One region of the Streptomyces sp. 4N124 genome, then DNA from elsewhere that is predicted to be linked to it. Evidence: riboswitches for the same ligand, from Rfam matches in the RefSeq annotation. Region 1 holds a riboswitch; each other region holds the start of a gene.

The links. A riboswitch is a leader RNA that binds a small molecule or an ion and turns the genes downstream of it on or off. The one in region 1 is predicted to bind cyclic di-AMP.
Region 2: linked by a shared signal. The riboswitch ahead of ACTWQO_RS35685 (LysM peptidoglycan-binding domain-containing M23 family metallopeptidase) and the one ahead of ACTWQO_RS22370 (M23 family metallopeptidase) in region 1 are both predicted to bind cyclic di-AMP.
Region 3: linked by a shared signal. The riboswitch ahead of ACTWQO_RS27940 (transglycosylase family protein) and the one ahead of ACTWQO_RS22370 (M23 family metallopeptidase) in region 1 are both predicted to bind cyclic di-AMP.

What each region holds. Positions count from the first base shown of each region.
Region 1 covers NZ_JBQQBS010000021.1:112,122-119,895, reverse strand. Annotated here, with positions in the region: gene ACTWQO_RS22385 (bifunctional acetate--CoA ligase family protein/GNAT family N-acetyltransferase) at 1-2,083, opposite strand, end outside; gene ACTWQO_RS22380 (HPr family phosphocarrier protein) at 2,263-2,544, shown strand; gene ACTWQO_RS22375 (GntR family transcriptional regulator) at 2,660-3,355, opposite strand; gene ACTWQO_RS22370 (M23 family metallopeptidase) at 3,544-4,302, opposite strand; cyclic di-AMP (ydaO/yuaA leader) riboswitch at 4,316-4,482, opposite strand; gene ACTWQO_RS22365 (M16 family metallopeptidase) at 4,696-6,084, opposite strand; gene ACTWQO_RS22360 (M16 family metallopeptidase) at 6,081-7,466, opposite strand.
Region 2 covers NZ_JBQQBS010000048.1:40,668-48,441, forward strand. Annotated here, with positions in the region: gene ACTWQO_RS35665 (MOSC domain-containing protein) at 1-378, opposite strand, end outside; gene ACTWQO_RS35670 (Glu/Leu/Phe/Val dehydrogenase dimerization domain-containing protein) at 522-1,700, shown strand; gene ACTWQO_RS35675 (TetR/AcrR family transcriptional regulator) at 1,737-2,357, shown strand; gene ACTWQO_RS35680 (SGNH/GDSL hydrolase family protein) at 2,391-3,176, opposite strand; gene ACTWQO_RS35685 (LysM peptidoglycan-binding domain-containing M23 family metallopeptidase) at 3,411-4,376, opposite strand; cyclic di-AMP (ydaO/yuaA leader) riboswitch at 4,381-4,545, opposite strand; gene ACTWQO_RS35690 (alpha-galactosidase) at 4,843-6,912, opposite strand; gene ACTWQO_RS35695 (tyrosine-protein phosphatase) at 7,084-7,774, shown strand, end outside.
Region 3 covers NZ_JBQQBS010000031.1:25,424-33,197, forward strand. Annotated here, with positions in the region: gene ACTWQO_RS27930 (cytochrome P450 family protein) at 1-1,201, shown strand, start outside; gene ACTWQO_RS27935 (LysM peptidoglycan-binding domain-containing protein) at 1,742-2,722, shown strand; cyclic di-AMP (ydaO/yuaA leader) riboswitch at 2,912-3,094, shown strand; gene ACTWQO_RS27940 (transglycosylase family protein) at 3,098-3,799, shown strand; gene eno (phosphopyruvate hydratase) at 4,138-5,418, shown strand; gene ACTWQO_RS27950 (FtsB family cell division protein) at 5,511-5,987, shown strand; gene ACTWQO_RS27955 (DUF501 domain-containing protein) at 6,014-6,544, shown strand; gene ACTWQO_RS27960 (Ppx/GppA phosphatase family protein) at 6,541-7,500, shown strand; gene ACTWQO_RS27965 (hypothetical protein) at 7,543-7,755, opposite strand.

The DNA.
Region 1 (7,774 bases):
CACGCCGCCACTGCGCGTACTTCACGGCTTCCCCGAGAGCACGGACGGCGCGCTCGGCGGCGGGATAGGCAGGGATGGGTTCCGCCCAGCCGCGGGCAGTCGTGCCGCCTGGGGCGGCACGGGTGGGCGCGGGCGGCGCCCCGTCAGCGCCGGGCTGCGCGACCCGCCCCCGCCCAGCGCCGACGCCGGATGCGCCGGAACCGGCCTGTGGTGCAGTACTCGCCGCAGCCGACAACGCCTCCGCCAGCCCCCCAAGCTCCACATGCACCACCAGCACCGGCTTCCCGGGAACCTCCGCCGCAGCCGACCGCAACGCCTCCGCCAACATCGCGTCCCCGACCGACGACTCCCCGATCGCCGGTATCGCCGTCACCACCACCGCATCGCACGCGTCATCCGCCAACACCCGCGACAACGCCGCATGGAAGTCCGCCGCGGTCGCCCCCGTGGTCAGGTCCAGCGGAGCCAACGGCCGCAGCCCCTCGGAGAGACACGCGTCGTACGTCAGCAACCCCAACGACTCCGAGTTCCCCAAGATCGCCACCCGAGGCCCCGCAGGCAGCGGCTGACGCGCGAGCAACAGCCCCGCATCGACCAGCTCGGTGATCGTGTCCACCCGGATCACCCCGGCCTGCCGCAGCAACGCGGAGACCGTGGCATGCGGCAACCGCGTCGCCCGCACCGCATGCCCCTGCGGCGCCGCACCGCCGTGCCGCGCACCCTGCACGACGACCAACGGCTTCGCCGCCGCCGTACGCCGGGCGAGCCGGGTGAACTTGCGAGGGTTGCCGATGGACTCCAGGTACATGAGGACGACGTCGGTCTCCGGGTCGTCGTACCAGTACTGCAGGACGTCGTTCCCGGACACGTCCGCCCGGTTGCCGGAGGACACGAAGGTGGACACGCCCGTGACCCCGGTGACCCCGCCCCCGCGCCGCTGCAGCCGGGACAGCAGCGCGATCCCGATGGCGCCGGACTGGGCGAAGAGCCCGATGCGGCCGGGGCGGGGCATCTCGGGGGCGAGGGACGCGTTCAGCCGTACGCCGTCGGACGTGTTGATGATCCCGAACGCGTTGGGGCCGATGATCCGCATGCCGTACGCGCGCGCGTGCCGTACGAGTTCCCGCTGCCGCTCACGCCCCTCGGGGCCGCTCTCGGCGTACCCGGCGGAGATCACGACGAGCCCCTGCACGCCGTGCTCGCCGCACTCGGTGACGACCTCGGGGACATGGTCCGCGGGCACGGCGACGACCGCGAGATCGACGGGCCCCTCGATGTCCCGCACGGAGCGGTAGGCCGGCACCCCGTCGAGTTCCTTGAGCTCCTCGGGGAGGGCCCTGTTCACGGCGTACAGACCGCCCGTGAACCCGGCGTCCCGGATGTTGCCGAGGACGCTGCGGCCCACGCCGCCGGGGGTGCGGCCGGCGCCGATGACGGCGACGGAGCCGGGCATCAGCAGCCGCTGCACGGACCGCGCCTCGGCGCGCTGCTCGCGCGCGTACTGCACGGCGAGCGACCGGTCGGTGGGTTCGAGGTCAAACTCCAGGCGTACGACGCCGTCCTCGAAGCTGCGCTTCTGGGTGTACCCGGCGTCCGTGAACACCTTGATCATCTTGGAGTTGGCGGGCAGCACCTCGGCGGCGAAGCGACGGATGCCGCGCTCGCGGGCGACGGCCGCGATGTGCTCGAGGAGGGCGGAGGCGACACCGCGCCCCTGATGGGCGTCCTGCACGAGGAAGGCGACCTCGGCCTCGTCGGCCGGCGCGGACGCGGGCAGCCCCTCGGCGCCGATGCGGTCATAGCGTACGGTGGCGATGAACTCGCCGCCGATGGTGGCCGCGAGTCCCACCCGGTCCACAAAGTCGTGGTGCGTGAAGCGGTGGACGTCCTTGGCGGACAGACGCGGGTAGGGCGCGAAGAAGCGGTAGTACTTCGACTCGTCCGAGACCTGCTCGTAGAAGCTGACCAGGCGCTCGGCGTCATCAACGGTGATGGGGCGGATGCGCGCGGTGCCGCCGTCGCGCAGCACCACGTCGGCTTCCCAGTGGGCGGGGTACTCGTGCCGGTCCGGCGCGCTCTGCATGGGGCCCAGAGTACGGCTCGCGTACGACAACGGCGCGAGGCAGTCTGTGGAGGACGGGAGTCGGGCCGAGGCCGCGGTCCGACGGCACTTCAAGGACGGGACGCAGGACCGTTCCGGCCTTGCTTCACGATATGGGAAACTGGTCTAGACAACCCTGAACACCTGAAGGGCAGCATCACATGGCTGAGCGCCGCGTCAACGTCGGCTGGGCCGAGGGTCTCCACGCCCGCCCCGCCTCCATCTTCGTCCGGGCCGCCACGGCCGCAGGGGTCCCCGTGACGATCGCCAAGGCCGACGGCAACCCCGTCAACGCGGCCTCCATGCTGGCTGTCCTCGGGCTCGGCGCCCAGGGCGGCGAGGAGATCGTGCTCGCCTCCGACGCCGAGGGCGCGGACGTCGCCCTCGACCGGCTGGCGAAGCTGGTCGCCGAGGGGCTCGAGGAGCTTCCCGAGACCGTCTGAGAAGCACAATTGAAGGGCTCGTCCGAATTTCCGGGCGAGCCCTTCGCATTTTCCGATCGCGGGCAGCAGAAATAATCCCCCGCGAATTAGACCCTCTTTGTATACGGCTCTTGTGTTAATGCCGCAGGCTCGTCATGTTTACGGCATGTTGCGAGTTCCTCACACGCTCCGTGCGCTCTCCCTGGACACCGAACCGCAGCCGGTGCACGACCGTCGAGCGCTCCGTGTGCTGCGCCGTGACCGCCCGCGCGCGCTCGCCGTCGCCGCGCGCCACCGCGTCGACGATCGCGCCGTGCTCCGCCCAGGACTCCACGGGGTTGGCCGGCGCCTCCACGGCGTACATCCAGGCGATCTTGTGCCGCAACTGGGTCAGCATCGAGGTCAGCGCGGGGCTGCCGGAGGCCTGGGCGAGCGTCTCGTGGAACCAGCCGCCCAGGGAGCGCAGATCCTCGCTGTTGCCCCTCCTGGCCCGCTCCTGCCCCAGCCTGACCAGGCCCCGCAGCACCTTGAGATGCGCCTCGGTGCGCCGCTGGGCGGCCCGGGAGGCGCCGAGCGGCTCCAGGAGCATGCGCATCTCCAGCAGGTCCGCGGCCTCCTGCTCGGTCGGTTCCGCGACGCACGCGCCCGCGTGCCGCCGGGTCACCACGAACCCCTCGGCCTCCAGCGTGCGCAGGGCCTCACGGACGGGGACGCGCGAGACGCCGTAGCGGCGCGCCAGGAGTTCCTCGGTGAGCCGGCTGCCGCGCTCGTAGACACCGGCGACGATGTCGTCCCGGATCGCCGTGCATACCGAGTGCGCCGGAATACGCATGACCGACCTCCGCTTTAATCCCCGTGAAACGTCGACGATTGACGCGTGTTCAGTGACTCTATGGCAATGAGCCGGAATTTCCGATGGCGGGCCGGAATCCATGGATATTTTTTGGACAGCCGGGGGTATGAAAGGCCGAAAGCCCCGGCTCGGGGAGCCGGGGCCTGGGGGCGCGGAGGGGTCTGCCGTCAGACGTTCACGCCGTGCGAGCGCAGGTAGGCGACGGGGTCCATGTCGGAGCCGTACTCCGCGGTCGTACGGGCCTCGAAGTGCAGATGCGCCCCGGTGACGTTGCCGGTCGCGCCGGAGAGCCCTATCTGCTGGCCAGGGGTGACGCTCTGGCCCACCGAGACGCCGATGGACGACAGGTGGCCGTACTGGGTGTACGTGCCGTCGTTCATCTTGATCACGACCTGGTTGCCGTACGAGCCCTCCCAGCCCGCCTCGACGACGGTGCCGCGGCCGACCGCGTGGACGGAGCTGCCGCTCGCGGCGTGGAAGTCGACGCCGGTGTGGCTGCCGGAGGACCACACGGAGCCGCCGGCTCCGTAGCCGGTGGAGACGTACGAGCCGGTGATCGGCAGGACGTAGCTGTTGAGGCGCTTGCGCTCGGCCTCGCGGGCGGCGCGCTCCTTGGCCTCGCGGGCCTGCTGCGCCCGCTCCGCAGCGGCCTTCTTCTTGGCCTCGGCGGCCTTCTTCGCGGCGGCGGCTTCTTCGGCGGCCTGCTGCTGGGCGGCGGCCTGTTCGGCGATCTGGTCGGCGGCGGCGCTGCTGAGGACCGGGATCAGGCCGGTCGTCTCGGCCGCCGGCTCGGCGGCGAGCGCGGGGGCGGCCAGGGTGCCGATGACGCCGGTGGTGGTGAGGGCCGCGACGCCCGCCGCGCGGGCGGTGGTGCGCTGGATACGGCTGGGACGGCGGTGCTTCCCGGTGGCGCGGGTGAACGCCATGTAGTGGCTGGTCCTTTCCTTCCTTCTCGCCTACCGGGTTAGCTGACGGGTTCGGAGCAGGAAGGTCTCCTACGGACCCCCTCGCGGCACGCGCGGGCGTCCGATTCACCCCAGGGACTACGTTGGTGGGTCCCCGGCTCCCCTGGCTCGCGCCGTGTGGGGACTCGGCGATGACTGTCCGGTGCCGCGGGTGCGGCGCAGTGCCTGACGGACAGCCCGGAAGACGCTAAACGGGACATCTTTCAATCCCCAAACGGATCACGGCTTTTGTAGCGCATGCCACAGGCCAGACAGGCAACCTCTCCCGTAATTCGGACATAAGGGAGCCCCGGTGACGCTTCCGTCACCGGGGCTCCACGCGCGCGTAGGCCGAGTGTTCGCCTCTGGGCGGCTCTACTCGGCGGACACGACGGTGACTTGGCCGATGCCGAGGGCCTCCACCGGCTCCTTGATCTGCGCCGCGTCGCCCACGAGCACCGTCACCAGACGGTCCACCGGGAAGGCGCGTACGGCAGCCGCGGTGGCCTCGACGGTGCCGGTCGCGGCGAGTTCCCGGTACAGCGTGGCCTGGTAGTCGTCCGGCAGGTACTGCTCCACCTGGTCGGCCAGTGTGCTGGCGACGGCCGCGGCGGTCTCGTACTTCAGCGGCGCCACACCGACCAGGTTCTGTACGGCGACATCGCGCTCGGCGTCGGTGAGCCCGTCGGCGGCGAGCGTCCGCAGCACCGTCCACAGGTCCTGGAGGGCGGGGCCGGTGTTCGGGGTGTCGACGGAGCCGCTGATGGCGAGCATCCCGGCGCCCGAGCCGTCCGGGGCGGACCTGAGGACCTGCCCGAACGCCCGCACTCCGTAGGTGTAGCCCTTCTCCTCGCGCAGGACACGGTCCAGCCGGGAGGTGAGGGTGCCGCCGAGGCAGTAGGTGCCGAGCACCTGGGCGGGCCACACGCGGTCGTGGCGGTCGACACCGACACGGCCGATGAGCAGCTGCGTCTGGACGGCGCCGGGGCGGTCCACGATGACGACGCGACCGGTGTCGTCGGCGGTCACCGGCGGCACCGGGCGCGGCTGCGCGGGTGAGCCGGTCCAGGCGCCGATCGTCTCGCCGAGCAGCGCGTCCAGGTCGATGCCGGTGAGGTCGCCGACGACCACGGCGGTGGCCGTGGCGGGACGCACATGCTTCTCGTAGAAGGTGCGTACGGCCGCGGAGTCGATGTTCTCGACCGTGTCCTCGGTGCCCTGGCGCGGACGCGACATGCGTGAGCCGGCCGGGAAGAGCTCCTTGGACAGCTCCTTGGCGGCCCGGCGGGAGGGGTTGGCCAGCTCGTGCGGGATCTCGTCGAGGCGGTTGCGGACGAGCCGTTCGACCTCGCTGTCGGCGAAGGCGGGCGCCCTGAGGGCGTCGGCGAGCAGGCCGAGCGCCTTGGACAGCCGTGAGACCGGGACCTCCAGGCTGAGCCGGACGCCGGGGTGGTCGGCGTGCGAGTCGAGGGTGGCTCCGCAGCGCTCCAGCTCGGCGGCGAACTCCTCGGCGGAGTACTTGTCGGTGCCCTCGGAGAAGGCCCGCGCCATGATCGTGGCGACACCGTCGAGTCCGGCCGGTTCGGCCTCCAGCGGCGCGTCGAGGAGCACCTCCACGGCGACGACCTGCTGGCCGGGGCGGTGGCAGCGCAGGACCGTGACGCCGTTGTCGAGGGTCCCGCGCGTGGGGGCCGGGAACGCCCACGGCCTGGCCTCGCCGGCCCGGGGCTCGGGGTGGAATTCCATAGCGGCGAGCTCGGTCACTTGGCCGCCTCCTCGTTCTCGTCGGTGGCTTCCACGGTCGCCGCGGACTCCAGGTCTTCGGTGGGTTCCTCGACGGTCTCCGTGGGGACGGTCGGCTCGTAGACGAGCACCGCGCGGTTGTCGGGCCGCAGGCGGGCCTTGGCGACCTCCTGGACCTCCTCGGCGGTCACCTCGAGCACCCGCCCGACGGCGGTGAGGGCGAGCTGCGGGTCGCCGAACAGGACGGCGTACCGGCACAGTTCGTCGGCGCGGCCCGCGACCGTGCCGAGCCGGTCCAGCCACTCGCGCTCCAACTGGGCCTGGGCGCGCTCCATTTCCTCGGCCGTGGGGCCCTCCGCGGCGAACCGGGCGAGCTCCTCGTCGATGGCGGCCTCGATGACCGGCACCTCGACGTCACCGGACGTCTTCACGTCCAGCCACCCCAGGGAGGGCGCGCCGGCCAGCCGCAGCAGGCCGAATCCGGCGGCGACGGCCGTACGGTCGCGTCGTACGAGCCGGTTGTACAGGCGGGAGGACTCACCGCCGCCGAGGACGGTGAGCGCCAGGTCGGCCGCGTCGCACGCGCGCGTGCCGTCATGCGGCAGCCGGTAGGCGGCCATCAACGCGCGCGCGGGGACCTCTTCCTCGACGATCTCCCGCAGTTGCTCGCCGATGATCTCGGGCAGTTGGCCGTCGCGCGGGGCGGGCTTGCCGTCGTGCGCGGGGATGGAGCCGAAGTACTTCTCGATCCAGGCGAGCGTCTGCTCGGGGTCGATGTCGCCGACCACGGAGAGCACCGCGTTGTTGGGCGCGTAGTACGTCCGGAAGAACGCGCGGGCGTCCTCCAGGGTCGCCGCGTCCAGGTCGGCCATCGAGCCGATGGGGGTGTGGTGGTAGGGGTGGCCCTCCGGGTAGGCGAGAGCCGTCAGCTTCTCAAAAGCCGTGCCATAGGGGACGTTGTCGTAGCGCTGCCGGCGCTCGTTCTTCACGACGTCGCGCTGGTTCTCCATGGACTCGTCGTCGAGGGCGGCGAGCAGGGAGCCCATGCGGTCGGCCTCCAGCCAGAGGGCGAGCTCCAGCTGGTGGGTGGGCATGGTCTCGAAGTAGTTGGTGCGCTCGAAGCTGGTGGTGCCGTTCAGCGAGCCGCCGGCGCCCTGCACCTTCTCGAAGTGGCCGTTGCCCTTCACCTGGCCCGAGCCCTGGAACATCAGATGCTCGAAAAGGTGAGCCAGGCCGGTACGGCCCTTGACTTCGTGGCGCGAGCCGACGTCGTACCAGAGGCACACCGCCGCAACCGGGGTCAGGTGGTCCTCGGAGAGCACCACGCGCAGGCCGTTGGCCAGGCGGTGCTCGGTCGCTGTCAGGCCCCCGGTGCCTGCCTGGTCTGTGGCCGTGTGACCCATGGGCATGTACGTCCCTTCGATCGCGGAAACACTCGTCGTAACTGCGGAAATCCCGCCGGTCCTGCCACTGTATGCAAGCGTGCGAAGGGTCGGCGAAGTTCCCGCCCGACGTACGCCCAGAGCGAGATCGCGTAGCCTGCGGGCGTGCTGTCCCGCCTGAGGCGGGCGGCACCTGTGAACGCCGGGCGGGACGGCCGACGCCGGGTCCTGGTCCGCGTTGTCAGTGCCGCGGTCCACAATGGTCCGCGTCAGATTCATTCAACGCTTCAGCAAGAGCGCGCCCGTGGGCGAGCGACCAGTAGACAGAG
Region 2 (7,774 bases), on a different contig from region 1:
GGGCGGCACGCGGACGAGTCTGCTGGGCGCCCGGAGCACGTCCGACAGCCATGCGGCGGCCGCATCCCCCTGGTCGATCCCCTGATACGGATTGCCGAACAGGTCGACCGGCCGCCGAGCCCCGGACGCGTCCACGTCGAGGTGCACGGCCTCGTACCCCGGCGCCCGCAGCACCAGCCGCTCCCCGCCGGCACCGACCTCCGGCCTGATGAGCGCGAGCCGCGGATCCCGGCGCTGTGTCCGGAACACTCCCGCCTCGCTGACGACCATGAAGCTGCGGTCGTGCGCGAGACCGGCGGGTGTCACGAGCGCCTCGCCCGGCGAGGTCCCGGCGCACCCCTTGATGGGGTAGTAGGTCAGTTCGACGACATGAGCCATACGTTCGCCCCGCTCTCTCCGACGTCCGTCGACGATATGACGCGCTGCCCTGTCAGCCCGTCAACCGGTTTCTCGTTGACACGACCGGGCACCCATCCAGATACTGACTGATCATTCAGTAATGCTCAGTTCGAGGAGCCCGCATGACCACCCCTCTGATGTCGCTCGTGTGGACCGACCACGTCACCGGGCGGCAGGGCTTTCTGGTCGTCGACCGGCTGGTGCGCGGTGTGTCCAGTGGAGGTCTGCGGATGCGGCCGGGCTGCACCCTCGACGAGGTCGCCGGACTCGCGCGCGGCATGACCATGAAGGAGGCGCTGCACTACAACCCCGAGGGCCGGTACGTTCCCCTCGGCGGCGCCAAGGGCGGCATCGACTGCGATCCGCAGGACCCGGACGCGTACGGGCTGCTGGTGCGCTACCTGCGCGCCATGGGGCCGTACATCGAGACTCTCTGGACCACGGGCGAGGATCTCGGGCTCACCCAGGACCTGGTGGACCGGGCGGCCGCGGAGGCGGGGCTCGTGTCGTCGATCCAGGCCGTGTATCCGCTGCTGGACGACGAGGCCGCCGCCAGGCGACGGCTCGCCGACGCGTTCGCCGTCGACGTGGACGGCATCGGGCTCGACGAACTCGTCGGCGGCTGCGGGGTCGCCGAGTCGGCGCTCGCCGCGCTGGACCGGGCGAGCGTGCCGTACGCCGGAACGCGGGTCGCCGTGCAGGGCCTGGGCACCATGGGCGGGGCAACGGCGCGCTTCCTCACGCGCGCGGGGCTCACGGTCGTGGCCGTCGCCGACATCAAGGGCACGATCGCCAATCCGCGGGGACTCGACGTCGAGGCCCTGCTCGCCGCGCGGGACGCGTACGGGACCGTCGACCGCGGCGTACTGCGCCCCGGCGACCGGGAACTGCCGGGCGACGCCTGGCTGTCCGTCGACGCGGAGGTGCTGGTGCCCGCGGCGGTCTCGTACGCGATCGACGCCGCGAACCAGGAGCGGATCACCGCCCGCTGGATCGTCGAGGCGGCCAATATGCCCGTACTGCCCGAGGCGGAGGAGCGGCTGGCCGCGCGCGGGGTCGTGGTGCTGCCGGACGTGGTCGTCAACTCGGGGACGAACGCCTGGTGGTGGTGGACGCTGTTCGGCGACATCGGCGCCGACGCGGACGAGGCGTTCGCCTACACACGCCGTTCGATGCGCGCCCTGGTGGACCTGATGCTGGCCCGGGCGGAGACGGACGGGACGACACCGCGGGCAGCCGCGCACGCCCTCGTCGACGACCGACTGCCCGTGATCGCCGCACGGTTCGGCTGGTATCGGTGAGGCGGGCCGTTGACATGTTCTGGGTAGGGTGAGCGCGTGGCGAGGGTGCGGTTGAGCGTGGCTGAGCGGCGCGAGGAGCTGCTGAAGGCCGCCATCGAGCAGATCGAGGCACGGGGAGTCGCGGCCGTCCGGATCGCCGACGTCGCCGCGGCGCTGGGGGTGAGCAACGCGCTGGTGCTCTATCACTTCTCCACCAAGGAGAAGCTCGTCGCCGCGGCCTTCACCCACGCCGCCGAGGCGGACCTCGCGCAGCTGCGCGGGCTGCTCGGCCGCCGTACGACAGCGCTGCGCCGGCTTCGGGCCGCCGTGCGCTGGTACGCCCCCACGGGCCAGGCCAAGGGCTGGCGGCTGTGGATCGAGGGCTGGGCGGCGGCGCTGCGCGAGCCCGCCCTGCGAGAAGTCACCCGGGACCTCGACAAGGAGTGGAAGGCCGCGATCGCCGAGGTCATCGCCGAAGGAGTGGTCGCGGGCGAGTTCCGCTGCCCGGATCCCATCGGCACGGCCCTGCGCCTCACGGCCCTCCTCGATGGACTCGCCGTACAGATGACCGCCTACACCGGAGCGGTGTCACGCGCGCGGGCGCAGGAATGGGTGGATGACGCTCTCGCCCGCGAACTGGGGCTGGAGCGGGAGGCGTTCACGGCGTCGGGGCGGTGAGCCTGGCCGCCCACCGCCCCTCGATCCACAAGCTCAGGCCACAGACGCGATCCGCTCCTTGATGTCGTCCGGCGACAGCGTGCCCTTCGCCGTCACATGGTCGCCCGACGACTCCCCGCGCAACCGCCGCCCGATCCACGGCACCAGATACTCGCGCGCCCAGTGGACGTCGTCCCGCCGCACTTCGAGGGTGCCGCGCGGCGGCAGCGGGGGCCAGGGCTGCTCGGGGTCGGCCGGGATATCAAGCCCGAGGACCTGGCCCGCGCGCAGCGCCACGCGCGTGTGCCCCTCGGCCGAGAGGTGGAGCCGGTCGTCGTCCCAGGCCCGCCGGTCCTGAATGGTCTTCAGGGACCACAGGTCGAGTACCGGGCAGCCGTACCGGTCGGCGACGGCCCGGACATGCCCGTTGTAGGTGGCGATCTTGCCGCGCAGATGCTTCAGCACCGGGACGCCCCGGGTGTCGAAGCCGGTCGTCACCATGACGGTGCCGACGGCCGAGGTGAGCCGGACGATCGCCCGCTCGAAGCGCTCGGCGACCTCGTCGGGGTCGGTTCCGGGCCGGATGATGTCGTTGCCGCCCGCACAGAACGAGACCAGGTCCGGGGCGAGTTCGGCGGCCCGCGGGAGTTGGTCGGCCACGATCTGGTCGAGGAGTCTGCCGCGCACGGCAAGGTTGGTGTACTCGAAGTCGCCCTCCGGCCGCCGGTCCGCGAGCAGTACCGCGAATCGGTCGGCCCAGCCGACGAACGCCCCGTCGGGGCCGGGGTCGCCGACGCCCTCGGTGAAGCTGTCCCCCACCGCCACGTACGACCCGATCACTGATCTGATGTCATTCTTCGAATCGTCTGCCACGTCGGCCCATGATTCACCTTCGGATGTGAGCTACGCGACCGTAGGAAGGGGTTGACGGACGGTGAGATAAGCCACTCCTAAAGTGTTCGCCAACTCAGGAATATGTCCCGACCGTGGTTACCGCACAGCCAACACCGAAGGCCGGACCCGGGGATCGGGGTCCGGCCTTCGGTGGCGTGGGGGACGCTTCAGGCGCCGGTGTCAGCTGACGGAGACACCCTTCGAGCGGAGGTAGGCGACGGGGTCGACGTCCGAGCCGTAGTCCGGGGTGGTGCGGATCTCGAAGTGCAGGTGCGGGCCGGTCGAGTTGCCGGTCGAGCCGGAGAGGCCGATCTGCTGGCCCGCGGTCACGCTCTGGCCGCTGGAGACGGAGAGCGAGGACAGGTGGCCGTACTGCGCGTAGTAGCCATCGGCGAGCTTGATGACGACCTGGTTGCCGTACGAGCCGGCCCAGCCCGCGGAGACGACCGTGCCCGCGCCGACGGCCTTGAGCGGGGTGCCGCTCGGGGCGGCGAAGTCGACGCCGGTGTGGTACCCGCTGGACCACATGCTGCCCGACATGCGGTACGGGGTGCCGACGCTGGCACCGGCCACGGGGAGGGTGAAGCCGCCGGCCGTACTCGTGGTGTCGGAGGACTGGGTGGTCGCCGTGTTCGAGGACGACTTCGACGAACCAGAAGCGGACGAACCAGATGAATCAGAAGAACCGGACGACTTCGGCGAAGAAGAGGATGACGAAGACGAAGCCGACGAAGAGGACGACGACTTGGAAGAACCGGTCGTGGCCTTCTTGCCGATCGAGAGCTTCAGGCCGGGGTGGATCAGCGCCGGGTCCGAGCCGACGGCCTCACGGTTGTCCGCATAGAGCTTCTGCCAGCCACCGCTGACATTCTGCTCGTCGGCGATCTTCGAGAGGTAGTCACCGGCCCGCACCGAATAGGTCCGCACACCCGAACTCTTCGCGGCGGCGGTCTTCTCGGCAGCCTTCTTTTCGGTCTTCGGAACCGACTGAACGGCCTTTTCCGAAACCGACTTGGCGGGAGCGGCATGCGCTCCGGTGGCCCCCAGGAGCGGGAGAGCGAGCGCGGCGCCACCGGTTCCGGCGACGGCGATCGAGCGGGTGAAGCGATGACTCTTGGGACGGCGGTGCTTACCCTTCGCGGGCATGACGAATTCCTCTCCGGCGCCTACGAGGTGAGCTGTCGGGTGCGGACTGGAGATGTCCGGCCGCGCGGTGGCGACTTAACCCCTAGCCGTTCCGGAGACCGGAACAGGCGGTTGTACCTGTGGGTCCCCCGCTCCTGCCGTTCACGGGTGAGTTGAGCGGTCTCCGGGCGGCGGCAGGATTGGGCGTCCGTCCGGATTGGTGGCGAACGTAAGCGACCAAGACGCAAAGGGACAAGCAAGAGGTTCCATGGCTGCGCGTTTCTCTTGATCCCTTGCGAGAAAACCCAGTCACCCTCCGTGAATTCCGCCCCGGTCGGCGCATTCAAATCCCCTGGAAAAACACCTGAATTACGTGAACATGACGGACAACGCTCGGTCACGAATATGACGCTGCTCACGCAGCTTCTCCCCAGGACGCTTTATTCCAGAGCGAGTTGGAACGAAGATCCTAATTCGGACAGATCACTCAGATGCGACGCAGCCGGAGAACCGTCGCATCAAGGTCGCCACGCAGCCCCGTGCACAACCCGTGATGCAGCAAAACCGCACCCCGGTGAACTTCGCCCGTTTCGCGGCATTCATACGACGCTGTCGGGTCGAGGCCGCGCAGCCGCACCACCGGAACGGGTTCGCCGTAACGCTGCGCCTCGAGCCAGGCGAGGACGACGGTCTCGTCGCCGAGCACGTACTGCACCGCACTCAGCCCGCCCTGCGGCGGCCGCAGCCGGTAGACGTCGCCGCGCTGCACGAGGGGCCGGATCTCCTTGTAGAGACCCACCCAGTTCCGAGCCTCGGCCAACTCGTCGTCCGTCCACTCGGTGAGGTCACCGCCGACCCCGAGCACTCCGGCCATGGCGCTCACGAACCGGAAGCGCAGCGAGCTGACCCGGCCGTTGAGCTGGACGTTGGGGCTGTCGGTGACCCACGCGGCCATGACACGTGCCGGGTGGATCTGGCTGAAGCCGTGCTGGATGGCGAGCCGGTCGAGCGGGTCGGTGTTGTCCGAGGTCCACACCTGATCCGTACGGCTCATGATCCCGAGGTCGATCCGGCCGCCGCCGCCCGAGCAGGACTCGAAGGCGACGCCGGGGTGCGCGTCCCGCAGCCGGTCCAACAAGCCGTACAGCGCACGCACATGGTCGACCCACAACCGCTGCGGATACGCCTCTCCCGGCCAGCCCGCATCGGTGAAGCAGCGATTGAAGTCCCACTTCACATAGTCGATCGGGGCACTGGAGAGAAGCGTGTCGAGCTGCTCCCAGAGGTATTCCTGAACGTCGTCGCGGGCGAGGTTCAGTACGAGCTGATTGCGGAATTCCGTCCGCTTGCGCCCGATTTGATGCTGCACCCATTCAGGATGGGCGCGATACAGGTCGCTGTCCGGATTGACCATTTCGGGCTCGACCCAGATACCGAACTGCATACCGAGGCCGTGCACGTGGTCCGCGAGCGGCTTGAGCCCGCCGGGGAAGCGGTCGGGGTTGGGCGTCCAGTCGCCGAGCCCGGCCCGGTCGCTGGTCCGCGCCCCGAACCAGCCGTCGTCGACCACGAACAGCTCCACGCCCATGCCCGCGGCCCGTCGCGCCAGCGCCCGCTGCTGCTCCTCGGAGATCTCGAACTCGGTGGCCTCCCAGGAGTTGAAGAGCACCGGCCGGTCCTCGCCCGCGTCCGGAATGACATACGTCCGCTGGTACGCGTGCCAGGCGCGGCTCGCCCCGCCGTAGCCGGCGTCGCTCCACAGGCCGGCGAAGACGGGCGTCGTGAACGACTCGCCCGCCGCCAGTCGCAGCAGGCCCGAGTCGTCGTAACCGGCGCCGCCGGTGATCTGCACGCGCGCGTCGGCGAGTTGCGCCACGGCGATCCGCCAGGACCCGGACCAGCCGAGCGCGCAGCCATAGACCTCGCCGCGCTCCTCGGTCGCGTCGGCGTCCAGCGCGACCCAGGGCAGGTGCTGATGTCCGGTATGTCCGCGACGGCTGCCGATGACCTTCTCACCGTAGGTGAGGTCGGAGCGCACGAGGCGGGACTCGGCGGCCCAGCGGCCGTGCAGCTGGGAGAGCCGCCAGCCGTCGCGGTCGGGCAGCGTCCAGGTCGCGGAGTCGGCCCGCAGCAGCTCGACCTCCGGCCCTTCGTTGTCGAGGGTCACCCAGCGCTCCACGACGTCGTCGCGCATCCGGTAGTGCAACGTGACGGCCAGGCCGCCGTCGCGGAACCGCAGCCGCAGCGCGTCGTCCTCGGCCTCGTACGCCTCGAAACGCCACTCGGTGCCGCGCCGCTCCTCGGTGCGTACGGAGAGGGCGGGCCGGGCGAAGCGGGGGCCGCCCTCGACGGGGTACTCCTCACGTCCGTCGAGCGGGGACTCGAAGGGCCGGTAGTCCGGCAGCGGACGCACGGCGAGGGCCTCGGCGTCGGCGAGCGTGATCCGAGGGCCCCAGTGCAGGTGCAGCAGCTCGTGCTCGTCGGTGAGATGGATGGCGTAACCGCTGGTCGGCCCGGTCAGGAGCCACGTACGGCCGTTCTCGGAAATTTCCAGCATCACGTCTCCACAGTTCCGAACAGGTGCACTCAAGTACCAACATCATCTATGTCCGTGAACCCCGGGACAACGCCTGTGGACAACTCATTGCCCCAGGAATCCATGTCGTATCGTCGAGTGCGTGCCCGTCGACGAGCCGCGCCGACGTAGCCGAATGGGAGGGGAGCCCCCGTGACGCAGCAGATCCCGTCGACCGAGCCGGAGCTGGACCGGGTGCGCAACTTCCGTGACGTGGGCGGGCTGCCGACCGTGGACGGGCGGCGGGTGCGACAGGGCGTGCTGTTCCGCAGCGGGCACCTCGCACACGCGAGCGAGGAGGACGCGGCGTTCCTCGGCTCGCTCGGTCTGCACACGATCTTCGACTTCCGCAACGCGGCCGACCAGAAGCTGGAGGGCCCGGACGTCGAGCTGCCCGGCGTGCGGAATGTGAACCTCCCGCTGACCGACCCGGCGGACGGCGCCGAGTTCTGGAAGATGGTCCGCGACGGCGACATCGACCAGCTGCGCACGATCCTCGCCGACGGCAAGGCAGCGCACCGGATGATCACCTCGTACCGCACGATCATCAAGGAGCGGACCGCCGAGCACTCCCGCGTGCTGCACGCGCTCGCCGAGGACAGCGTCCCCGCCCTGATGCACTGCGCGGCCGGCAAGGACCGCGCCGGCCTCTCCATAGCCGTGACGCTGCTCGCCCTGGGCGTCGAGCGCGAGGCGATCGTGGCGGACTACCTGGAGTCGAACGCCAAGCACCGCCGCTACAAGGTCCACCGCAGCAGCAGCTCAGCCTCCGCCTACTCCCCCGAGGTCATGGAGCTGCTCAGCCCTCTCTTCGACGCCCGCGCCGAGTACCTCACCGCGGCCT
Region 3 (7,774 bases), on a different contig from region 1:
CCCCGCCTACGCCTGGCTCCGCGAGCACGCGCCCGTCCACAAGACGCGGTTGCCCAGCGGTGTGGAGGCCTGGCTGGTCACCCGGTACGCCGACGCCAAGCAGGCACTCGCCGACGCGCGCCTGTCAAAGAACCCGGCGCACCATGACGAGCCCGCGCACGCCAAGGGCAAGACCGGCATCCCCGGTGAGCGCAAGGCCGAGTTGATGACGCATCTGCTGAACATCGATCCGCCGGACCACACCAGGCTGCGGAGGCTGGTCTCCAAGGCGTTCACCCCTCGTCGCGTCGCCGAGTTCGCGCCCCGGGTCCAGGAGCTCACCGACGATCTCATCGACCGGTTCGCCGAGAAGGGATCCGCCGACCTCATCCACGAGTTCGCGTTCCCGCTCCCCATCTACGCGATCTGCGACCTGCTCGGCGTCCCCCGCGAGGACCAGGACGACTTCCGGGACTGGGCGGGCATGATGATCCGGCATCAAGGGGGCCCCAGGGGCGGGGTCGCGCGGTCCGTGAAGAAGATGCGGGGCTATCTCGCCGACCTCATCCACCGCAAGCGCGCGGCCCTCCCCGCCGAACCCACGCCCGGCGAAGACCTCATCTCCGGTCTCATCCGCGCCTCCGACCACGGCGAGCACCTCACCGAGAACGAGGCCGCGGCGATGGCCTTCATCCTCCTGTTCGCCGGCTTCGAGACGACCGTCAACCTCATCGGGAACGGCACGTACGCCCTCCTCACCCACCCCGAGCAGCGAGCCCGCCTCCAGAGGTCCCTTGCCGCCCACGACACCGCCCTCCTGGAAACCGGCGTCGAGGAACTCCTGCGCTACGACGGCCCCGTGGAACTCGCCACCTGGCGGTTCGCCACCGAGCCGCTCACCGTCGGCGGGCAGCACATCGCGCCGGGCGACCCCGTCCTCGTCGTCCTCGCCGCGGCCGACCGGGACCCGGAGCGGTTCGCCGACCCCGACGTCCTCGACCTCGGCCGCCGTGACAACCAACACCTCGGATACGGCCACGGCATCCACTACTGCCTCGGCGCCCCACTCGCCCGCCTGGAAGGCCAGACCGCCCTCGCCACACTCCTCACCCGCCTCCCCGACCTGCGACTCGCGGTGGATTCCACCGATCTGAGATGGCGCGGCGGCCTCATCATGCGCGGACTGCGCACACTGCCGGTCGAGTTCACACCGCCGGGCTGAATGCTTGCCGGTCGCATTCGCGGCCCCGGGCTGAATGCTTGCCGGTCGCGTTCACGCCTCCCGCCTGATGGCCTGCCGGTGGAGTTCGCGGCGGCGGGCTGGTGGTTTGCGGTCGTGTTCACGCCTTCCGGCTGAATGCTTGCCGGTGGAGTTCGCGGCGGCGGGCTGGTGGCTTGCGGTCGTGTTCACGCCTTCCGGTTGAATGCTTGCCGGTGGAGTTCGCGCCGCCCGGTTGAATGCTTGCCGGTCGTGTTCGCGGCGCCGGGCTGGTGGCTTGCCGGTGGAGTTCACGCCACCGGGCCGGTGGCCTGCCGGTCGTGTCACGCCATCCCGCTGATGACTTGCCCGTCGAGTTCGCGCCACCTGGCCAACTCGCCTCACCTGCGCAAAGGTGACACGCACTCATGTCTGTGATCTTCACGTGATCTACGCGGCATTAACTTGTGACAAGTGAGGGGCTGCCTATACGTTCACGGATCAGCGCGGCCCCTCAGCCCCACCCGCCGCGCCGGTCCCTGCTGTCTCGCGAAAGGCCCCCGCATGCTCTCCGGGAACGGTCGTCACCGTCGCCCCCGTCAGGCCCCGGCCCTGCTCGTCGCGGCCGGAGTGACCGGCTCCGCCATCGCCATCCCCCTCCTCGGTGCGAGCGGCGCGAGCGCGGCCGACGGCAGCACCTGGGACAAGGTCGCGGAGTGCGAGAGCGGCGGCGCCTGGAGCGCCAACAGCGGCAACGGGTTCTTCGGCGGGCTGCAGTTGCCCCAGGAGGACTGGGAGCAGTACGGCGGCCTCGACTACGCCCCGAGCGCCGACCAGGCCAGCCGTTCCCAGCAGATAGCCGTCGCCGAGAAGATCCTCGCGGACCAGGGCGCCGGCGCGTGGCCCGCCTGCGGACTGCTCCACGGCCTCGGTGAGGACTCCCGCTCGGCGAACGTCGACACGGGCCTGGCGGGCGAGGCATCGGCCGAACCGTCCACCTCGCCCGACACTTCCTCCGACTCATCCGGTTTGTCCGACTCACCTGAGTCACCTGAGTCATCCTCTTCGGAGTCGTCCCCCTCCGCTTCCCCTTCCTCGTCCTCCCCTTCGCCGTCCTCCCCGTCTCCGTCTGACGAGCCGTCGGATGCGGCGGACAACTCGGCCAAGTCAGACACATCCCCCGATTCCAGCCCGAGTGCCTCGCAGGATTCCGCCAGCCCTTCCGCGGGTCCCGTCGAGGGTGACGATACGGGCAAGTCGGGCCAGAGTGGCGGCTCTTCGTACCTTACGGACACCGGAACCGGAACCGGCAAACATCGGGGCGTCAGCGCGGACGAGGCCGAGAGTGACGTACGTACCGACACCTCCGGCCGTCACGCCACCTACAGCGTCCGCACCGGGGACACTCTCGCGACCATCGCCGACTCCCTTGAGCTGAACGGCGGATGGCGGGCGCTCTACACCGAGAACCAGGGAACCATCGGTACCGACCCGGACCTCATCATCCCCGGTCAGACCCTCGAAGTCGGTATCGAAACGGGCTAAATCCAACGGTAGTTGACGCCCTGCTTCGCGCTGAATGTCCGGTTTAGTGAAAGTGTGGGATGAGTCTCAGAAGCCCTGATCGTCTTTGAAATTCCACGGATCGCGTGTCTACGGTCATCACCGCTCGCCAACACGAGCCCCGGCTGCCACAACGCCGAATCCTGCCAGTGGCCGCACGGGAACAGTCGTCGCTTAACAGCGCCGTAGGCAGGAGCGGGGGACCCAAGGTAAGCGCCGCGCCGGTCAGTTGACCGAGCGGCTTGGGGTGAAGCCGTGCCCCGTACGGGACGAAAGCCTCGTACGAGACATGGCCGGGCAACTCAACCGGCCCGAACCCGACAGCTCACCTCGCAGGCGTCGGTGAGGGGATCAATCATGCTGTTTTCCGGCAAGGGCAAGCACCGCCGTCCGTCCAAGGCCACTCGTGCCATCGCCATCGCCGGTGTCACCGGTGCCGCCGTCGCCGCCCCGCTGATGGCGGCCGGCAACGCCTCCGCCGCCACCGCCTCCGAGTGGGACGCCGTCGCCCAGTGCGAGGCCGGCGGCAACTGGTCCATCAACACCGGCAACGGCTACTACGGCGGTCTGCAGTTCTCCGCCTCCACCTGGGCCGCGTACGGCGGCACGCAGTACGCCGCCACCGCCGACCAGGCCTCCAAGGCCCAGCAGATCGCGATAGCCGAGAAGGTCCTCGCGGGCCAGGGCAAGGGTGCCTGGCCGAACTGCGGCACCGGCCTGTCGAGCGCCTCGTACAACGGCTCCGGCGCCTCGTCGAGCGGTTCCTCGCAGAACCAGAGCAGCGAGAGCACCACGCGCTCCAGCGAGCAGCAGTCGGCCTCCCGCTCCGCCGAGCGCCCCGCCGCCGAGCAGAGCACCAAGAAGACCGTCACCACCCCGACCGGCAAGAAGGTCAAGAAGGGCGACGGCGAGTACAAGGTCGTCAAGGGCGACACCCTCAGCACCATCGCCGAGGAGCACGACGTCAAGGGCGGCTGGGACAAGGTGTTCCAGCTGAACAAGGACATCGTCGAGGATGCCGACCTCATCTACCCGGGTCAGCAGCTGCACCTCAAGTGATCTTGCCTTCACGGGCAGAACACGGCTGAACCACAGCTCCCTCACATCCGTGGTCTATGTATTGAAGGCCTCGTGAGGGTCCCCCCGTCCCCACGGGCTCCCCGTCCCCGGTGCGTCATTCCCCCGTACGCACCGGGGCGGGGCTTTTTTCTGCCCCGAGTCGGCCCCGCGTCGGCCCCACGTCCGCCCCACTTTTTGTTCCGTTCAGAAACAATTTGCTCTCGGTTCTGTCCATCGGGTGGGTGACCCGGTGGCCGATCGCCCGGAGCCGGTTAGGCTCATCTCGCAGAGCCGCTGCGGTCCTGCTAAACCGCGTCACATCCACGAAGGAGATGCTCGTGCCGTCCATCGACGTCGTCGTAGCCCGGGAAATCCTGGACTCCCGAGGCAACCCCACGGTCGAGGTCGAGGTCGGCCTCGACGACGGCAGCACGGGTCGTGCCGCCGTTCCGTCCGGTGCGTCCACCGGCGCCTTCGAGGCCATCGAGCTGCGTGACGGCGACCCCAACCGTTACCAGGGCAAGGGTGTCGAGAAGGCCGTCCTCGCCGTCATCGAGCAGATCGGCCCGGAGCTGGTCGGCTACGACGCCACCGAGCAGCGCCTGATCGACCAGGCGATGTTCGACCTGGACGCCACCGACAACAAGGGCTCGCTCGGCGCCAACGCCATCCTCGGCGTCTCCCTCGCCGTCGCGCACGCCGCCTCCGAGGCCAGTGACCTCCCGCTCTTCCGCTACCTGGGCGGCCCGAACGCGCACCTGCTGCCGGTGCCGATGATGAACATCCTGAACGGCGGCTCGCACGCCGACTCCAACGTGGACATCCAGGAGTTCATGATCGCCCCGATCGGCGCGGAGACCTTCTCCGAGGCCCTGCGCTGGGGCGCCGAGGTCTACCACACGCTCAAGAAGGTGCTGAAGACCAAGGGCCTGTCCACCGGCCTCGGCGACGAGGGCGGCTTCGCCCCGAACCTGGAGTCCAACCGCGCCGCGCTCGACCTCATCATCGAGGCCATCAAGCAGGCCGGTTACGTCCCCGGCGAGCAGATCGCGCTCGCGCTCGACGTCGCCGCGTCCGAGTTCTACAAGGACGGCAGCTACGAGTTCGAGGGCAAGTCCCGCTCGGCCGCCGAGATGACCGAGTACTACGAGGAACTCGTCTCCGCGTACCCGCTCGTCTCCATCGAGGACCCGCTGTACGAGGACGACTGGGCCGGCTGGAACGCCATCACCGAGAAGCTGGGCGACAAGGTCCAGATCGTCGGCGACGACCTCTTCGTCACCAACCCGGAGCGCCTGGCCCGCGGTATCGAGGAGGGCTCCGCCAACGCCCTGCTGGTCAAGGTCAACCAGATCGGCTCGCTGACCGAGACCCTGGACGCCGTCGAGATGGCCCAGCGCAACGGCTTCAAGTGCATGATGTCCCACCGCTCCGGCGAGACCGAGGACGTCACCATCGCCGACCTCGCCGTCGCCGTGAACTGCGGTCAGATCAAGACCGGCGCCCCGGCCCGCTCGGACCGCGTCGCCAAGTACAACCAGCTGCTGCGCATCGAGGAGATCCTCGACGACGCGGCGGTGTACGCCGGTCGCAGCGCCTTCCCGCGCTTCAAGGACTGACACAGGCCTTAGAGCAGCGTCGTACGTACGTCCCCGTACTCGGTCCCGTACCGTGTGCGGGGACGTACGCACGTATGAAGGGGAGGTGGGTCATGGCCGTCAAGGACCGGGACCGTTTCTCCACCGCGACCAGGATCCGGCTGCTCGGCGAGCAGACGGCGGCCCGTGTCTACCGGTCCCAGACCAAACGCCAGGCCCGCCGCTCCCGGCTGACCGGCCGCGCGGCGCTGCTGGCACTCGTCCTGTGCTCGCTGGTCGTGGCCCTCGCCTATCCGATAAGGCAGTACGTCTCCCAGCGCGCCGAGATCGCCGACCTGGAGCAGCAGAAGCAGCTGGCCCACGAGCGGGTCGAGCAGCTGCGGGACCTCAAGGCGCGCTGGCAGGACGACGCGTACGCCCAGCAGCAGATCCGGCAGCGGCTGCACTATGTGATGCCGGGGGAGACCGGGTTCATCGTGGTCGACCCGCACGCGGCGAAGCAGTCGCGCGCCGACACCGGGGCGGCGGACCGTCCCTGGTACCTGAACGTCTGGGACGGCGTCGACAAGTCCGACGCCTCCGACCAGTGAACTGACAGAGAGATTTTCGTACGAGCATGGAAACGCCCCCGCCGTCCACTCCGCGCACCGAGCCCACCGACGCGGACGTCGAGGCCTTCAAGCAGCAGCTCGGGCGTCCGCCGCGCGGGCTGCGCGCCATCGCGCACCGGTGCCCGTGCGGGCAGCCGGACGTCGTGGAGACGGCGCCGCGACTGCCCGACGGAACGCCCTTCCCGACGCTGTACTACCTGACGTGCCCCAAGGCCGCGTCGGCGATCGGCACGCTTGAGGCGAACGGCGTCATGAAGGAGATGACGGCGCGTCTGGAGGCCGACCCGGAGCTGGCCGCCGCGTATCGCTCCGCGCACGAGGACTACATCCGGCGCCGGGACGAGATCGAGGAGCTGAAGGGCTTTCCGAGCGCGGGCGGTATGCCGGACCGGGTGAAGTGCCTGCATGTGCTTGTCGCGCACTCGCTGGCCGCGGGGCCGGGTGTGAACCCCCTTGGTGACGAGGCGATCGAGATGCTGCCGGAGTGGTGGCTCAAGGGGGCGTGTGTGACGGCGCCGAAGGAGGACGAGCAGTGACCCGCGTCGCCGCCATCGACTGCGGTACCAACTCCATCCGGCTTCTCGTCGCCGACGTGGACCCAAAGAGCGGTCAACTCGTCGATCTGGACCGGCGTATGACGATCGTGCGGCTCGGGCAGGGGGTGGATCGGACCGGGCGGCTTGCGCCGGAGGCGTTGGAGCGGACGTTCGCGGCGTGCCGGGAGTACGCGGCGATCATCAAGGAGCACGGGGCGGAGCGGCTGCGGTTCGTGGCCACCTCGGCTTCCCGGGACGCCGAGAACCGGGACGAGTTCGTGCGGGAGGTGCTGGACATTCTCGGGGTGGAGCCCGAGGTGATCTCCGGTGATCTGGAGGCGGAGTTCTCGTTCACGGGGGCGACGAAGGAGCTGGCGGGGAGCGATCACCTCGACAAGCCGTACCTCGTGGTGGACATCGGGGGCGGATCCACCGAGTTCGTCGTGGGGGAGGAGCATGTGCGCGCCGCGCGCTCCGTGGACGTCGGCTGTGTGCGGATGACGGAGCGGCACCTCGTACGTGAGGGCGTGGTGTCCGACCCGCCCGGTGAGGCGCAGATCGCCGCGATGCGCGCCGACATCGAAGCCGCCCTCGACCTCGCCGAGGAGACGGTTCCGCTGCGCGAGGCGCGCACGCTGGTCGGCCTGGCCGGATCGGTCACCACGGTCTCCGCGATCGCGCTGGATCTGCCCGAGTACGACTCCGTCGCCATCCACCACTCCCGTGTCTCGCACGACCGCGTCCGGGAGATCACCGAACGGCTCCTGCGCTCCACCCACGCCGAGCGCGCGGCCATCCCCTCCATGCATCCGGGGCGCGTGGACGTGATCGGTGCGGGCGCTCTCGTACTTCTCTCGATCATGGAGCGGATCGGCGCCGAGGAGGTCGTCGTGAGCGAGCACGACATCCTCGACGGCATCGCCTTCAAGGTGGCGGAAGACCCCGGCTCCTCGTAGAGAGGAACCGGGGCCTTCGCTGCAGCCCGAGCGGGCTGTCCGTCAGTTGCAGAGTAGGACGATGAGGCCGCTGCACCCCCCATCATCGCCATGGCCGCCACCCTTGGCCGGAGTGGCCTTTACGGCGGCGTGAGTGGCGGGTGTCGCGGCGGCGGATGCGGTCGTCACCGCGCCCATCGCAAGAGCGATACCCAGGACCGCGCTGACTGCGCCTATTCGCGAAGTGGCCTTCTTGGCCAGCTGTGAAGTGCTCATGCGGGCACGCTATGCACAC